DNA from 4 places in the Nonomuraea sp. NPDC048892 genome. Region 1 is predicted to be linked to each of the others. Evidence: riboswitches for the same ligand, from Rfam matches in the RefSeq annotation. Region 1 holds a riboswitch; each other region holds the start of a gene.

Region 1 (4,261 bases):
AGCCGGGCTGGGACTGCTGCTGCTGTCCGTAGCCCTGCTGCTGGCCGTACTGGGGCTGCTGCCCATAGGCGTCGTCCGCCCGGTAGCCGACCACAGTGACGTCGGGGTCGGGCTCGCCGGGGTGGCGGCCCGAGTTCTGCTGCCCGTAAGGGGTGCCGGGGGCAGAGTTTTCTCCGGAGTCGTCCTGTGGATACGGCGGCTGTCCGGTGCTCACCGTGTCACCTCGCTTCGAGTGCGCATGTGGCACGTGTCAGGACACATGCCTGTGCTGCCCAACGTATCGACATAGGTATCAACAATCACCTTTCCATCTGGTCAAGGTCCGCGTCACCCGATGTCAGATGGAGCAGCATGCGGGTGTTGCCCAGGGTGTTCGGTTTGACGTGTTCCAGGTCGAGGAACTCCGCCACGCCCTCGTCGTAGGAGGCGAGAAGTTCGGCGTACACCTCGGGTGAGACGGGGGTGCCCTGTATCGGGCGGAACCCGAGTCTCGCGAAGAAATCGACCTCAAAAGTTAGACAGAATACACGCCGCAGACCCAGATCCGTCGCCTGCTGTATCAGCGCCGAGACGATCCGATGGCCGACGCCCATGCCCCGGCACTCGGGATCCACGGCCACGGTGCGGACCTCCGCGAGGTCCTCCCACAGCACGTGGAGCGCGCCGCAGCCGACTACCTGCCCGCCCCGCTCGGCCACCCAGAACTCCTGCACGTCTTCGTACAGGGTCACTGTGGCCTTCTCCAGGAGCCGCGGGCCCGCGCCCGCGTAGGTGTCCACTAGCCTCCTGACCGTGCGCACATCCGGCGTGCGGGCACGCCGGACCACCACCGCGGTCTCGGGCATCGTCAGTTCGGCCACCTGCTCCATGGCTCTCCAGAGTACAGATGTCATTACGGCTCGGCCCTAACTGCCATGTCCCGGCCCATCCTGTTACATGACCCGGTCATATGGGCGCGTCCCTGGCGCCGACCTCGCGGCTGCGGCGGAAGCAAGGGCAAAGGGGACATAAAGTCGCTTCTGTACGAGTGACCACGAGATCACCTTGTGACCCTTCGGTTGTGAAACCTCTACAGACTCGGCAGTTCTGGTTGAGCACGAACCCGGAGTGCATTAGTGTCCTGCGACGATGTCCCCCACGTGTCACAACGTGAGGGACACGCCCAATTCCCGTGAGGGAAGCCGGGGACCCGCCGGTGACGACCCCCATCGTCACCACTGGGGTGAATCCGAATCGTTCGGTAGGGCTGCTCCGGCCCGAACCCGTCAGCTAACCCGGTAGGCGTCCATGAGAGGAGCTCGTTGGTGAAGCGCACGCACGACGGTGGGGGGAAGACGGCGGGCAAGCACGCCCGCCCTCCGGAACGACCTCGGCGGCCACACCGCTTCGGTGTGGTGAGTCTCACGATCGCCGCGGTCCTCCTCGCGATCCCCGTCGCCTCGGCGTCCGCCGATCCCAAGCCCTCGCTCAAGGAGCTGGCCAAGCGGGTCGAGAAGATGCACACCGAGATCGAGACGCTGAGCGAGCAGTACAACGGCCAGCGGGAGAAGCTCAAGACCGCCAAGAAGGCCGCAGAGGCCGCGAAGAAGACCCTGGCCACCAGTGAGGCCGATCTCGCCGCCAAGCGGGCCAAGGCCGCCATGCTCGCCGAGAACGCCTACATCACGGGCGGCCTGGGCCGGGTGCTGGCGTTCACCACCTCCAAGGACCCCGACACCTTCCTCGACCGCGCCGCCACCACGTACGTGCTGGAGCAGCAGCAGGGCGAGGCGGTCAACCAGGTCACCAAGGCCAGGGCGGCCGCCGAGCGGGCCAGGGCCGGCGCCAAGGCGCGCATCGACGAGGTCGAGCAGCTCGTCAACGAGCTGGGCGGCAAGCGCGACAAGATCACCAAGCTGGTCACCAAGGTCGAGAGCAACCTGTTCAGCCGGGCGCTGGGCGAGGCCGGGCGGCCCGGCACCCGCGCGACCCGCGTCGACCTGCCGATCGTCGGCGCCGGCAAGGCCGCCCAGGCCGCGCGCTGGGCGCTCACACAGCAGCTCAAGCCGTACGTCTGGGGCGCCGAGGGGCCGAGCTCCTTCGACTGCTCCGGTCTGGTCATGGCCGCCTACCAGAGGGTGGGCATCTCACTGCCCCACTACACCGGCAGCCAGTGGACGGCGGGCCGGCACATCCCGCGCGAGCAGATGCGGCCGGGCGACCTGGTGTTCTTCTACAGCGACCTGCACCACGTCGGCATCTATCTCGGCGGCGGCATGATGGTGCACGCGCCGCGGACCGGTGACGTGGTGCGCATCGCCTCGATCGCCAACCGGCCGTTCGCCGGCGCCGTACGCATCGCCGACTGAGCCCCTGCCCACGGCTCGCCGGCGCTGTCGCCAGACGTGCCCGCCGCTAGATCAGCTGGCGGCGGGCCGCCCAGGCCACGGCCTCGATCGCCGTGGCCACGCCGATGCGGTCGCAGATGCCGCGCAATCGCCGACGTACGGTACGACCGCTGATGTCCAGACGTCTGCCCACCCGGTCAACCGTGACTCCCTTGGCCAGCTCCGACAGCAACGCAAGATCGGCATGACTCAGCTCGACGCCTTCAGTGAGCACATCCATCGGGAGCCCTCCCCCCCAACAGCTGAACTTGGGCCTCTCAAGTGGGCCGAAGTCGCTCCTCGCAGACGTTAAACGCATCCTGGAAAGGTCGTCAAGCATGACAATCCGAGCTCTTGACGAGCGCTATTGACATGATCCGATATATATGACGCACTCGCGATATGTCGCTAATGATCGTCGGGCGATACGCGAAGTCATCGAGCCTTCCGCGCAGGCCGGATCCGCAATGACGAACGCGGTGGACGTGCTGGGTTTTGATCCATTCGACGGCGAATTTCTGCGTGATCCTTATCCCCGTCATCGCGATCTTCGCGCCTGGACCGCTTTGTTCCGCACGCGCGTCTGATCACTCGCAGCCACCACGCACGTCCTCCGCACCCTGCCGCTCCGCGATCCGCGCTGCGGTCGCGGCACCGCGCCCATGGCCGGCACAGGCCCAGGTCAGCAGGCCGGGCCGCTCGTACGGACGGACCCGCAGGAGCGCACCTGGCCGCGCGCCCTGGTGATCAGGGCGTCACTTTCCGCAGGTGCCGGCGTCCGAGCCCGCGCCTGGAGGTGATCACCGGCGACCTGCTCGCCGCTCCGCCCGGCGAGCCCGCTCTCGGGTCCGCTCCGGCGTGGTCACTTCCGGACACGACGATCAGCGAACCGCTCGGAGCGCCTGCGGAGGATCACGAACGGAGCCGCGGCCGTAGTGAGATCCTGGCGCGCGCCTTGACCCGATGCTTACAGCGGCGCTCGGGCCGGGAACCGGGCGGGCCGGAAGGGAGTTTCACGACTACGCCGTGACGAGAGTGCGGGAGCTGAGAGCCCGAGTCGGCCTCATCGCCGACGGCTGAGGCCAGGCGCACCCCGGCGCACCGGGGCGGGACCGGTGCGCACCCGGGCGGGGCCGGTTCGATCCCGGGCAAGGCCCGGCGCGGCCCGACGGGGCCGCGCCGGGTGACCGTGACTCAGTGGGTGGGCTTGACCAGCGGGAACAGGATCGTCTCGCGAATGTTCCTGCCGGTGAACGCCATGATCATCCGGTCGATGCCGGCGCCCATGCCCCCTGTGGGCGGCATGGCGTATTCGAGCGCCTGCAAGAAGTCCTCGTCGACCTGCATGGCCTCGGGGTCGCCCCCGGCCGCCAGCAGCGACTGCTCCACCAGCCGGCGCCGCTGCTCGATCGGGTCGTTGAGCTCGGAGTAGGCGGTGCCCAGCTCGGTGCCGAAGCCGATCAGGTCCCACTTCTCGGTCAGCAGCGGGTCGTCGCGGTGGTTGCGGGCCAGCGGGGACGTCTCCAGCGGATAGTCCATCACGAACGTGGGCTGGACCAGCGTGTGCTCGACCAGCGCCTCGAACAGCTCCTGCACGATCTTGCCCGAGCCCCACTTCGGGTCCCAGTGGATCTCGCGCCGGTCGGCCAGCTTGCGCAGCTCCTCCAGGGTGGTGGAGGTGGTGATCTCCTCGCCCACGGCCTGCGACACCGCGCCGTAGAGGGTGATGCGCGGCCACTCGGGCAGGCCGAGGTCGATCTCCTTGCCGTCGTGGACGACCACCGTGGTGTCCAGGGCGGCCACCACGGCCTTCTGGTACATCCGCTGGGTGAGGTCGGCCATGTCGTTGTAGTCGAGGTAGGTGCCGTACGCCTCGATCATGGTGAACTCGGGGT
Region 2 (4,261 bases), on a different contig from region 1:
CCGTCGTGGCGCCGTCCGGGGGCTCGTCCTGCCTCGGTGAGTCCTCCGTGTCCTGCCGTTCGCTCATCTGGCTCCCCTTCACCCGAGCTGATCCCGCACGTACGCGCGCCACCGTGCCGTCAGTGTGGCGGCCGTGAGTCCTCGCGCGGCGAGCGCCCGGTCGGCGCCGGTCGTCCTGGCCGCGCGGTAGAGCCTCACCAGGGTCTCCTCGCCGAACCGGTCGGCGAGGAAGCGACACGCCAGCCACGCCTCCTGGTACGCGCGCGCCGGCCGCGCCGGGTCCCGGCCGTCCGCCGCGAAGTCCGCGGGGCCGGGCAGCGCGTCCGGCAGGCGTCCCGCGCGTACCTCGGCGGCCAGTTCGGCGGCGATGGTCGTCACGGGCAGCCCGGCGTCGCGGTAGCCCACGTAGTCGGCGAACCCTTCGTACAGCCAGATCGGGAGCCCGTCGGTGCCCGCTGTGACGTGGGTAAGCTCGTGGGCGAGCACCACGTCCTTGCCGGTGGGGGTGAGGGTGGCGAAGAGCTCGGGAACGACGATCACGCGCCCGCCGTCGGCCAGCGCGGCCAGCCCGTCGACCCGGGCCACCCGCGCCAGGCGGGCGGCGTCCCGGGCGGAGTCCGGCACGATCACCAGCGGGCGCACCGGCCGGCCGAGCACCCGGGCGACCCTGAGCCCGGCCCTGTCGGCCCTCGCCGCCAGCTCCTCCAGCCCGTCGCCACCGCTGCCGTCGCCGTCCTTGCCGCCGCCCTTGTCGTCGCCTGCAGCGCCGCGGGCGTCTTCACCGCCGCTGCCGCCACCGCTGCCGTCGCCGGGGCCCACGACCGTGGAGAGCCGTCCGCGGCGGATCACCGTGCCGCGGCCCGGCCAGAGGTCGCGCGCCTCCGGGGGAAGGATCGGGGAGTCGTGGAGCGGCGCGCCGCCGGAGGCGATGAGCAGCAGGCAGGCCACCACGGCTCGTCGGCTCACCTGCTCGGACACGAAGCCCGATCGTAGCCGGACCCGCACGGACTTCATCCCGGCCGATCCGCCGCCGCCCACGCGGGCCGGTCCACACCGCCGTTCCGGCCGCCCGGCCCCACAGGGTGACACGGACGTGCCATGGGGATCCTGAACGTGCCCTGGCGTGCCTCGCGGGTGGCCGTAGGTGCGCCGTGAGGGCCGGGGACGGGCCGGGGGCGGCCCTGGACGTGTGAGAGGCGCCTTGGACGTGCGAGAGCCCCGTCCGGATCCGGGAAGGCTTTCCGTGGATCCGGGCGGGGCTTCTTCACATGCCGGGACGGACCGCGCCGACGAATGACGACCGGCGCCAACCGCCCAGCTTGTCGATGCGCACCCGTTCGCCTGTCCGAGGCGAGTGGATCATCTTGCCCTTGCCGACGTACATGCCGACGTGGCCGAGCCCGTTGAAGAACATGAGATCACCGGGCTTCAACCGCCGCCAGGAGATCTTGTTCCTGATGCGGGCGAACTGGCTGCTCGCCACCCGCGGGAGCTTCACTCCGGCTCTCTTCCAGGCGAACTGGACGAGACCGGAGCAGTCAAACGAACCAGGTCCTGTGGCTCCGTATCGGTACGGGTCACCGATCTGGTTCTTGGCCACGGCGACGGCCTTGCGGGCCTTCGTTTGCTGCCGAGCGACCTTGGCTGCCCTTCGCTGGGCGGCCGTGACCTTCTTCGAGGTCTTGGCGGTGGTTTCCGCCTTCACCGTCGTGACGGTCGATTCGCTCGTCGTCTCCGCCTGAGCCGTTGGGGCAAGGAGGATGGAACCTCCGGCCGTCACGGTCATGGTGAGCGCTACGCCACTCAGGGCAAGGCGGGACAGACGGGGGTTATGCAGGGAGCTGGACAGGATTTCTCCTTGTGTCTTCCACGAACGCCTACCGGGTTAGCTGACGGATTCGGGCCTGGAAGTCGCCCTACGGCGCGATAAGCGCGCCGATTCACCCCTGATCCCTGGGGAAACGTGGGATCGCTGGGTCCCCGGCTCCGTGCCTCCTGGCTGCACGGATTCGGCAGGTCGAAGCCCCGATGAAATGACATGGGGATATCGGGGAACGACCGGCGGATTTCTATCTGTCGCACATCGAGAGGGGACCGATGCGGGTTCGCGGGGCCATGGCTTGTGCACCGCGACGACGCCAGAAGCTACGCCGAAAGTTCAAGGATCGGCAAAGCGTGAGCCCGGCTGTAAAGATCAGACAGAGGACTTTGTCAGATTCGAAACCCCTGCTGGAACACCAGGTTATGTTATGGAAGTGTGACCCTGCTCACACTTGAGCGGGCCCAAGATTGTCAGGTCCAAGTTGTCGCTTATGTCACAGATTTCCCGTTTAAATCACGCGTTCGGGACCTGGGAGCGCTCCCGAGGCTTGTGCCCGCCTTAAGGGAGGGTCACGGCAGATTTCCGGATATGTACGGCGGCGGCCGTAGGCATCAACACAGGCCACAAGGCATTCCAGAACGCGACTCCGTCTCACGAACGATGATCCATAGTAGGATGAGGCAGAAAAAATCCCGCCGCCGGCCGAGAGCGGCCGGACGGCGGGATCGGAAACCGGCGCTACGGACGCACGGCCCCCACCAGCGTGCTGCCGTACGACGAGAGCTTGACCACCTTGACGACGTCACCCGTCTGCGGCGCGTGCACGATCTGCCCGTTGCCCGCGTAGATGCTGACGTGCCCGAGCCCCGCGCTGAAGATGAGGTCACCGGGCTGCAGCGACTTGAGGTCCACCTTGCGGTTGGCTCCCCACGCCCACTGCTGCCACGTCGTACGGGGCAGCGAGACCCCGGCCGCCCGCCAGGCCGCCTGGGTCAGCCCCGAGCAGTCGTACGAGCTCGGCCCCGTGGCACCGAACCGGTACGGCTTGCCCACCTGTGCGAACGCGAACCGCAGCACCGCCGCCGCGCTGCCGGAGGCGGGGCCGGTGTACTTCAGGCCCACGCTGTTGGGGTTGCCCGGGTTGTAGGCCCCCAGCTTCTCCAGCAGCTTCTTCTGATCCTTGATCAGCTTGAGGATCTCCGCGCGTTCCTTCTCGACGCCGTCGCGCTCCTTGTCGGCGTCCTGCAGCGCCTTCTGCGCCTTGCCCCGCTCGACCTTCAGGCCCCGGTTCTCCCGGTCGAAGGCCGCCAGCTTCTCGGCCTTCTCCTGCGAGACCTGCCCGGCCAGGGCCAGCCCGGCGAGCATGTCCTGCGGGTTGGGCGCGCCGAAGATGCCGGGCCACGAGGTGACGTCGTTGCCGGCCTGGTAGCTGGAGACCGCCATGCCGACGACCTCGGCCCGCAGGTCCGCGACCGTGGCCAGCTTGCGCTTGTAGCTCGCGTTGAGCTCGCCGTACGTGGACTTGGCCTTCTTGTAGCGCTCGGTCGCCGTGTTGTAGCGGTCGACGACCTTGTCGGCCTTGTCGTTGAGCTTGTCGAGCTTGGCCTTCGCCTGCGCGAGCGTGGGTTTGGGGTCAGCTGTGGCCGCCCCCATGGGGATCAGCATCAGCCCGAACGCGAGACCCGTGGCCACCGGCACCCGGCCAAACCTCACTTTGTCGCCTCCCAGGGATTATATCTGGGGCGAAATAGTACAGAAGTGGCGGGTGTGGTTCGACTAAACCGCCATTTCGTAACTTAGGCGCGACCGAGCCTGCGCAGCAGCAAACCCGACGGAACGGGTCTGGCTCCCATCCGCCGGACGGACTCGGCGACCTCGCGGTCCGACGACACCACGGCGATGGCCCGGCCCGGCGGTTCGGCGCGGACGAGCTGGCGGATGAGGTCGTCGGCGATCTCCCCGGGGGCGCTGAACAGCACCCGTACGCCGCGAGGGGCCACCACCTGCACGGGGGCGTTGAGCTCGGCCCCGTCGAAGACCACGGTCACCTCGACCCTGGTCTGCGCCACCAGCCCGCCGAGCCCGGTCATGAGCCGGTTGCGCTGGTCGGCGAGGGTGAGGGTGCCGTAGCCGGTCTTGGTGACGTTGTAGCCGTCGATGATCAGGTGCACCTGGGGCAGGGCGAGCAGCTGGTCGAGCAGCTGCGGGTCGTCGTCGGCCAGGGCCCGCGCGGGGACGCCGCGCACGCCGGGGCGCTCGCCGGTGACCGCCGCGACCGAGTCGGCGGGCCGGCTGATCGTGGTGGGCAGGGCCAGCTCGCGGCGCAGCCCGGCCGAGGCGTCCTGCAGCGCGTCGAGCAGCACGCGTACGCGGGCGTCCTCGATGCTCCTGCCCTCGCGGGCGGCCCGGCGCGAGGCTTCGAGCTGTTTCTCCACGTCG
Region 3 (4,261 bases), on a different contig from region 1:
TGGCGCTGTCGGCGGGGACGACCACGTGGGCGCTGGCCCATCATCTGATCGGCGTGCCCGACCTGACCGTGATCACCAATTCGATCCCGGTCGCGGAGGTCTTCCACCGCAACCCGCGCACCGACCGCACCGTGGTGCTGACCGGCGGGATGCGCACGCCGTCCGACGCGCTGGTGGGGCCGGTCGCGGTGGCGGCGATCCGCCGTCTGCACGTCGACACGCTCTTCCTCGGCGTGCACGGGATGAGCGTGCGGGCCGGGTTCACCACGCCCAACCTGCTGGAGTCGGAGACCGACAGAGAGCTCGTGACGGCCGCGACCAGGCTGGTCGTCCCGGCCGACCACACGAAGTGGAACACGGTCGGCATCAGCACCATCGCCGAGCTGAGCGAGGCCCACGTGGTCATCAGCGACGCGGGGCTGCCCGAGGACGCACGCACCGACCTGGCCGAAAGGGCCGGGCAATTGATCATCGCGGAGGGCTCGCAGTGAAGCGCACCATCACCCATCTGGCCGACGGCCGGGAGCTGATCTACTTCGACCGGCGGGACGACGCCGACAGGAGCGCGATCGACCGGCGGACGCTCGACCCCCGGCCGGTGGCCTCAGAGCTGCGCTACGACCCGCTGACCGAGGAGTGGATCGCGGTCGCGGGGCACCGGCAGACGCGTACGTTCCTGCCGACCGGCGGCACGTCGGAGTGCCCGCTGTGCCCGTCGTCGGACGAGCGGTCGACGGAGATCCCGGCCTACGACTACGACGTGGTGGTGTTCGAGAACCGCTTTCCCTCTTTCTCCACAAATTTCGGGACGTATCAGGAGGTGGGCGGGCTGAGTGAGGTCCGTCCGGGCGTGGGGAGGTGTGAGGTGGTGTGCTTCACCTCCGACCACTCCTCCTCCTTCTCCAGGCTCTCCGACGCCCAGGTGGAGCTGGTCATGGAGGCGTGGGCCGACCGTACGGCCGAGCTCTCCGGGATCGAGGGCGTGGAGCAGGTCTTCTGCTTCGAGAACCGGGGCGAGGAGATCGGCATCACGCTCGCCCATCCGCACGGCCAGATCTACGCCTACCCGTACGTCACGCCCAAGACCAAGCTGCAGCTCGGCGCGGCTGCCCGCCATCGGGGGCCGGGCAACCTGTTCGCCGACGTGCTGGCCACCGAGCGGGCGGCGGGGACGCGGGTGGTGGCCGCCAACGAGTTGTGGACGGCGTTCGTGCCGGCCGCCGCGCGCTGGCCGTTCGAGGTGCACGTGTATCCGCACCGGCAGGTGCCGGACCTGGCGGCGCTCACGGAGGAGGAGCGGGCGGCGTTCGCCCCCCTCTACACCTCGGTGCTGCGGGCCTTCGACGGGCTGTTCGGCGTGGTGATGCCGTACATCTCGGCCTGGCATCAGGCGCCCGTACGCCAGGACAGGGAGCTGGCCTACCTGCACCTGGAGCTGTTCAGCATCCGGCGGGCGCCGAACAAGCTGAAGTTCCTGGCCGGCTCGGAGTCGGCGATGGGCGCCTTCGTCAACGACGTGCTGCCGGAGGAGGCGGCGCGCATGCTTCGATCACAAGTAGATCACTAATTGATTTCCACTTAAGGTCGCATGACTCGGGATCTACCACTAATATCCCCATAAGCACCGGCCATAACAGCCGTCGCTTGCCTAATCCCGGGCGCGTGGCCCGGGAGCCGGGGACCCGAAACCGCACCTGGGGTGAATCCGCTTCTGTGGTAGGGCGCACTCCCATGCCCGAACCCGTCAGCTAACCCGGCCGGCAGAGGGAGAGGAACACCTACGTGGCGGCTTCGTCCCCCGCGACTCTTGCCATCGGTCTGATCACCGCCGCCGCCGTCGCCGTCCTTCCGGCGATACCGGCGTCCGCGGCCCCCAAACCCTCGGAGGCGAAGCTCCGGGCGCAGCTCAAACAGCTCAACACCAAGGTCGACAAGCTCATCGAGAAGTACAACCTCAAGCGCGTCGAGCTGGCCAAGGCCCAGCAGGCCGCCGAGGCGGCCAAGGCCAGGCTGGCCACCGCCGAGCAGGCGCTGGCCACGGCCGAGCAGCGGGTCGCCGAGATCGCCCGCCTGCGTTACCAGAACGCCGATCCTTCGCTCCCCTTCCTCATGACCCCCGAGCGCGGCAGCAGCGCCGCCCTGCTCGAACAGCTGACGGCTGAGCAGCAGGCGGTCGTGCAGAGCGTGGCCAAGGCCAAGGACGACAAGGAGAAGGCCAGCAAGGAGGCCGCCGCCCTGACGACCAGGATCAAGGCCGACGCGGCCGAGGTGGACAGTCAGCGCGACGACGCCGAGAAGGTCATCGACGACATCGAGGACAAGCTCAAGGACCTGGTGCCGTTCGCGACGGGCCGCAACTCCGACGGTTCGTGGGCACCGCAGCTGCCGTCAGGCCCCGACCACATCACCCCGCGGACACGGCTGATGAAGGCCCAGGTGGCCAAGAACTTCGCGCTGCCGTTCTCCGTGGGCTGCTTCCGCGCGGGCGCGAGCGGCGAGCACCCGCTGGGCCGGGCCTGCGACTTCATGATGAGCACGGGCGGCTCGATGCCGTCGGCGGCCAACAACGTCCTCGGCGACCGGCTGGCGGACTGGGCGCTGGCGAACAAGGGCAAGCTGGGCGTCAAGTACGTGATCTGGAAGCAGCGGATCAACCACGGGTCGGGCTGGCGGACGATGTCGAACCGCGGCAGCATCACCGAGAACCACTTCGACCACGTGCACATCTCGATGAACTGACGCCGAGAAAGCCGAACGGGGCCCCTGCCGAGGAGACGGCACGGGCCCCGCGTCATGTTCAGGGGGCGTCAGTTGGTCAGCGTGAGCGGGTTGACCAGGTCGGCGTAGACGAGCAGACCTGCCATGATCATCATCACGATCGCGAGCGCGTACGTCAGCGGCAGCACCTTGGCGATGTCGACGTAGGCCGGCTCCGGCCGCTTCATGACCTTGGCGTACGCCCGCTTGATGCCCTCCCACAGGCCCCCGGCGACGTGACCGCCGTCGAGCGGCAGCAGCGGGATGAGGTTGAACATGCCGATCGCCAGGTTGAAGCCGGCCAGCAGGTTGACGAAGATGGCGATCTTCTTCTCGGTGGACAGGTCGGAGGCGAGGATCTCGCCGCCCATGCGGCCCGCGCCGACCACGCCCACCGGGCCCTCGGGGTCGCGCTCGTCGCCGGAGAAGGCCGCGTGCCAGACGCCGACCATCTTCTCCGGCAGGTTGAGCAGCGAGCCCGCCACCCGGGCGGTCAGCTCGCCCATGTAGCCGACGACCTGGCCGAGGCTCTGCTTCTCCATGACCTCGGTGGGCAGCACGCCGAGGAAGCCGACGTTCTTGTCGATCTTCTCGGGGTCTTCGAGGTTGGGCCGGTCCTGCGCGATGAGCGTGACGCTGAGCGTCATCGGCTTGCCGTCGCGCTCGATGCCGAGCTGCACCGGGCCGGGGCCGTGGGAGCGGATCAGGCGGGTGGCGTCGTCCCAGGAGCCGATCTTCTGGCCGTCGAAGGAGACCATGCGGTCACCGGGCTTCATGCCGGCCTGGGCGGCGGGCGTCAGCTTGTCGCCGGGCGCGCACTGGGCGCGCTGCTCGGAGATCGGGATCACGCAGGTGTGGGTCTCGGGCGAGACGACCGGGGCCCAGGCGGGCAGGCCGATGCCGACCAGCAGGATGCTGAAGAAGACGAACGCGAGCACGAAGTTCATGGCCGGGCCGCCGGACATGATGATGACCTTCTGCCACCACTTCTTGCGGTAGAAGACGCGATCTTCGTCGCCCGGCCGCACCTCTTCCTGCGCGGCGTCGCGGGCCGACTCGATCAGGCCCTGCCAAGGGCCTGTGGCGGTGCTCCTGAGCTTGCCCGGCTCGTCGCCGGGGCGCGGCGGGAGCATGCCGATCATGCGGATGTAGCCGCCGAACGGGATCCACTTGATGCCGTATTCGGTCTCGCCCTTGCGCCGCGACCACGCCGTGGAGCCGAAACCCACCATGTACTGGGTCACCCTCACGCCGAAGATCTTGGCCGGCACCAGGTGGCCGAGCTCGTGCAGCGCGATGGAGACCATCAGCCCGAGGAGGAAGAGGATGATCCCCACGACGTAGAGCCAGTTCATCGAGGTGTGCTCCCGGCAGACGACAGGACAGACGAAGGGTCCGACAGCCCCAGAGTAGTCGAACTCGCCACACCGTACGGCTTACCGGTTCCGACGGGCATTGACAGTGCGCGATCAAGCGATCACGCTGGGAGACGACGGAGGGGGAC
Region 4 (4,261 bases), on a different contig from region 1:
CGGTCACGATGATCGCCCGGAGGTGACCGCCTGGCAATCAGCGTGCCCGAGCCCTCCGGCGTGCCCATGCGATTCCTGCCAGTACGACCGCCCCAGCCAACGCGGCGATCACCATGACACCGGTCCTGTCGGGAGCGGGCGGGGGTTCGGCTTCGACCCGGACAGGGGTTCCGAGGGCGGTGATCAGTTCGGGGGTGAGCGGTCTCGCACCCTGGGTTCGGTCGGAGAGTCGCAGCGGGTGGTCGCCGACGGGTAGACGTCTGTTGCCCGAGCACAGGCTCGTGCTCAGTTCTGAGCCTCGGGTACGGGCGAACACCAGGTAGCGAGCGCCTTCCACGAACTTGTACCCGCAGGCCGGCCCCTGCGCCTTGGTGAAGACCTCGAACTCGGCGGTCGGCGCGCCCTTGTAGACGTGGTCGGCACGGAGGCTGGCGGTGACGGAGCCGCCGTTCAGCATCGATTCGCCCACGCGGACGTCCGTGACGGTAGCGGAGAAGACGGCCGTCGCCGCGCTGACCTGTTGTCGTGGCGTGAGCATCGCACACGAGCAGCCCGAAGCGGCGGTCACCGGACCGGCGGTGACCAGGAACAGGACTGTCGCGATGGAGAACGCCGCGAGCACACGCATCATCATGCCTTGATGACGTACGGCGGACGTGATCGGTTCGACCGGTCCTATCCGGGTCTCGCTCTGTCCGGTGCAGCGGCGTCCCCATACGCGTCTTCGGGCCATGATGTGCGCTGGGAGCGATTGGCTGCGGAGGAGTCCTGTTGAGCGAGACAGTGCCGGTGATCTCCGGTGACGCGATGTTCTGGGCTTATGACGTGGCGCTCGCGGTTCTCTTCATCGAAACCGCCCGAGTCGGGGCGGAGGAGCCGGTGGATCTTCGGCCCTCGTGGTGGCCGGAGTTGGAGCAGGATCTCCGCACGCACGCGTTGGCCGGCAGCAGTTCCGCGGTCCTGCTGGACGGTTTCAGCGAGGATCGGCGGCAGGTGCTCCTGCGCTGCGTCGTGGAGGCGGCTCGACGGATCGAGGCTCGCGGTGGCGTACCTCTCGCTCCGGCTGGGCCCGGGAGCCCCCGAGCGGGGCCCGTACCTCCGGAAAGGCGCGAGCGCGCGCCCCCTCGTGGGGCGCGCGCTCGTGGGTGGGTTTGTCAGGCGGCGTAGTCCGGGTAGCCGTAGCCGACGACCTGCGACTTCGGACGGACGCGCTCCTCGACCCGGCCGTTGCCGGTGTTGCCTTCGATCGTGGAGATGGTGCCGTTCTGGTTGTCCTTCAGGACGAAGCCGACGTGCTGGATGTCGCTGAGGGACTTGCCGCCCTTCCAGGAGAAGAAGACCACGGCGCCGGGCTTGGCGACGTCGCCGAAGCGGTGGTTGGCCCGGAACCACTTGGCGTGGGCGACGGTGTAGGCATCCCAGCCGACCTGCGGGCGGGCGCCGGTCTGCTCGCCGACCCAGGAGACGAACATCGAGCACCAGGCGGCGTTCAGGTACGCGTTGCGGTTGCCGCCGTCGCGGGCCACGGTTTCGGCGGCGCGCTTCGAGTTGGCGTACCACTGCTGGTACTTGGTGCCGCCGCCGGAGGCGTTCTCGGAGGTGCCGATCTGGGCCTTGGCCACGGACAGGACCTGGTCGGCCGTGACGTTGACCTTGGTCTCTTCGCTCCTGTCACCGGCCTTGTGGGCGGCGGTGGCGGAGTCCGGGTGCCTGGCGGCGGTGGCCGCGGCTACTCCGGTCGCGGTGTCGGCGTTGGCCGCGAGAGGGGCGCCGAGGGCGGAGGCCAGGATGGCTCCGCCCAGGAGGGCGCGGGTGATGCCGGTTTTGGGCGCAGCAGTAAGACGGTACTTGGCCATCGAGGGGGTTACTCCTTGCTTCCATGCCGCTTACCGGGTTAGCTGACGGGTTCGGGCGTGGAAGCTGCCCTACGGCACCGGAGTGCCGATTCACCCCAAGGACATGGGTCCCCGGTTCCGTACGAAGACGGATTCAGCGGTCACAGGACGATCCTGTGATCTTTCGTGCGATGGTCAGACATAGCCGGACAAACCGGGCGTATGCCTCAAGGTGCCTCATAAGGTAATACATGAGGCAAGAGGATTACAAATCCATAAAAGCGCAGTCAGGTGAGTTGTCTGCGCGCGTCGGCCAGAAGTCCCATCATGGCAAGGGATTCGTCAAGCGGCATGATCGAGGATTCGGTCCTGCCTTCGGCCGTGGCGGCACGGACTTCGCGAAGCTCCCCGGCGTATCCGTTGTCCGCCGGATCGAGAACGTGCTCTTCCGGCTCCATGGAGGGCCCGGTGAGGAGGATCCGCTTCGGCGCCCAGAACGGCGCCGGGATGTCCGCCCGCATCTGAGTACCCACAACACTGGCCATGTTCGGGTAATTCCCCAGCAACGAGGCCGCCACGAGAGCGTGCCGTCCGCCGGGGTAGAGCAACGTGCCGGCCGCCTCCGCGTCCACCCCGGTCGGGGCCAGGGAGCCGGTGAAGCTCAGGCCCGAGGGCGTGCCGAGGAGCAGCTGAGCCAGGCTGAACGGGTAGATCCCCAGGTCGAGCAGGGCGCCGCCACCCAGCTCCGGCGCCCACAGGCGATGCGCGGGATCGTACGGGGCGGCGAAGCCGAAGGTGGCCTGCACCGAGCGGAGCTCGCCGAAGCGCGGATCGGCCGCGATCTGCTGGATGAGGGGGTTGAACCGCATCCACATCGCTTCCATCAGGAACACGCCCGCCTCGCGCGCCAGCCGCACCATCTTCTCGGCGTCGTCCATGGTGGCCGCCAGCGGCTTCTCGCAGAGCACGGCCTTACCGGCGGCGATGGCGGCCTCGGCCACCTGGAGGTGCTGGGCGTGCGGGGTGGCCACGTAGACGGCGTCGATCGCCGGATCGGCGCACAGTTGCTCGTAGGAGCCGTAGGCCGACTCCGCCTCCAGCGTCGAGGCCAGAGCCTGCGCTCTGGCCAGATCTCGTGAGCCGACGGCGCCCACCCGCATGCCCGGTTCGGCGGCTATGGCCGCCCCCACCGTACGCGCGATGCCGCCGGTCGCCGCTATTCCCCAGGTGAATTCTCGCACGCCGCAGATCGTACAGGAAAGGTAAAAATATGGTTATGTGGGGATAAATCGGGACACCCCGAAAACCTCTCCCGTCACAAAGGCGGTGAACCGCCCGTCACGCCACGTTGAACGTGTCAGGATCCGGCCCGATGCGCTGCCCCCTGTTCATCGCCCCGATGGCCGCCATCGTCTCCGGGTCGAGAATGAAGTCGAACACGTCGATGTTCTCCTTGATCCGCGCCGGCGTGACCGACTTCGGGATGACCACGTTCCCGAGCTGCAGGTGCCACCGCAGCACGATCTGCGCCGGCGTCCTGCCGCACTTGTCCGACAGCATCGTCAGCGCCGGATCGGTGAGCAGCCCCTTGCCCTGCCCGAGCGGGCTCCACGCCTCGGTGAGGATGCCGTTGGCCTCGTGGAAGGCGCGCAGCTCCCGCTGCTGCAGGTACGGGTGCAGCTCGATCTGATTGATGGCCGGCGTGATGTCGGTCTCGTCCATGAGCCGGGTGAGCGTGGCGACGGTGAAGTTCGACACGCCGATGGCCCTGACGCGCCCGTCGCGGTAGATCCGCTCCAGAGCCTTCCACGCCTGGACGTACTTGTCCTGCCGCGGCACCGGCCAGTGGATGAGGTAGAGGTCGATGTGATCGAGCCCCAGCCGGGTCAGGCTCTCGTCGAAGGCGGCCTCGGCGCGGTCGTGGTCGCCGTTCCACAGCTTGGTGGTGACGAACACCTTCTCGCGCGGCAGCCCGCTCGCGCGGACGGCCCGGCCCACTCCTTCCTCGTTGCCGTAGGCGGCGGCCGTGTCGATGTGGCGGTAGCCGGTCTGGAGCGCGATGGCGACCGCCTGCTCGGCCTCGTCGGCCGGCACCTGGAAGACGCCGTACCCGAGCTGCGGGATCTGCACGCCGTCCGTGTTGAGCAAGAGCGAGTTCATACTCTCCATTGTTCATACCGCGTTCCTGCGGGCTTAAGGCGGTGGGGCTAGCTTGAAGCGGTCGTGAACGGCCCATCACCCCGCTGGGAGGGCAAGGAGTGGTCGAACAGGCGTCGGCCTGGGTGGAGTCCCCGCTCCAGATGCTGTGCGCCGTCGAGGCCCACCACGCCGGGCTGCTCGGCCCCGCGACGGCCGTCGTGCCCCGCGCGGGCCTGCGGCCGCTGAAGGCCACGCGGCGTGAGCTGCGCGCGCTGGGGCTGCCCGAC

What was found. A riboswitch is a leader RNA that binds a small molecule or an ion and turns the genes downstream of it on or off. The one in region 1 is predicted to bind cyclic di-AMP.
Region 2: another riboswitch for cyclic di-AMP. It lies ahead of AB0C28_RS25440 (C40 family peptidase); the one in region 1 lies ahead of AB0C28_RS00035 (C40 family peptidase).
Region 3: another riboswitch for cyclic di-AMP. It lies ahead of AB0C28_RS39880 (hypothetical protein); the one in region 1 lies ahead of AB0C28_RS00035 (C40 family peptidase).
Region 4: another riboswitch for cyclic di-AMP. It lies ahead of AB0C28_RS06085 (CHAP domain-containing protein); the one in region 1 lies ahead of AB0C28_RS00035 (C40 family peptidase).

The regions. Positions count from the first base shown of each region.
Region 1 is NZ_JBEZFZ010000001.1:5,827-10,087, forward strand. Features, by position in the region: gene AB0C28_RS00025 (hypothetical protein) at 1-289, shown strand, start outside; gene AB0C28_RS00030 (amino-acid N-acetyltransferase) at 300-869, opposite strand; cyclic di-AMP (ydaO/yuaA leader) riboswitch at 1,150-1,299, shown strand; gene AB0C28_RS00035 (C40 family peptidase) at 1,305-2,348, shown strand; gene AB0C28_RS00040 (LuxR C-terminal-related transcriptional regulator) at 2,395-2,607, opposite strand; gene AB0C28_RS00045 (hypothetical protein) at 2,753-2,953, shown strand; gene lysX (bifunctional lysylphosphatidylglycerol synthetase/lysine--tRNA ligase LysX) at 3,561-4,261, opposite strand, start outside.
Region 2 is NZ_JBEZFZ010000007.1:298,349-302,609, reverse strand. Features, by position in the region: gene AB0C28_RS25450 (M48 family metallopeptidase) at 1-67, opposite strand, end outside; gene AB0C28_RS25445 (hypothetical protein) at 79-978, opposite strand; gene AB0C28_RS25440 (C40 family peptidase) at 1,265-1,786, opposite strand; cyclic di-AMP (ydaO/yuaA leader) riboswitch at 1,860-2,025, opposite strand; gene AB0C28_RS25435 (C40 family peptidase) at 2,561-3,535, opposite strand; gene AB0C28_RS25430 (NYN domain-containing protein) at 3,619-4,261, opposite strand, start outside.
Region 3 is NZ_JBEZFZ010000017.1:201,372-205,632, reverse strand. Features, by position in the region: gene AB0C28_RS39890 (DeoR/GlpR family DNA-binding transcription regulator) at 1-491, shown strand, start outside; gene galT (galactose-1-phosphate uridylyltransferase) at 488-1,567, shown strand; cyclic di-AMP (ydaO/yuaA leader) riboswitch at 1,636-1,777, shown strand; gene AB0C28_RS39880 (hypothetical protein) at 1,783-2,739, shown strand; gene AB0C28_RS39875 (site-2 protease family protein) at 2,808-4,112, opposite strand.
Region 4 is NZ_JBEZFZ010000002.1:123,682-127,942, forward strand. Features, by position in the region: gene AB0C28_RS06080 (hypothetical protein) at 38-634, opposite strand; gene AB0C28_RS06085 (CHAP domain-containing protein) at 1,155-1,856, opposite strand; cyclic di-AMP (ydaO/yuaA leader) riboswitch at 1,869-2,005, opposite strand; gene AB0C28_RS06090 (Gfo/Idh/MocA family oxidoreductase) at 2,123-3,076, opposite strand; gene AB0C28_RS06095 (aldo/keto reductase) at 3,174-3,995, opposite strand; gene AB0C28_RS06100 (hypothetical protein) at 4,094-4,261, shown strand, end outside.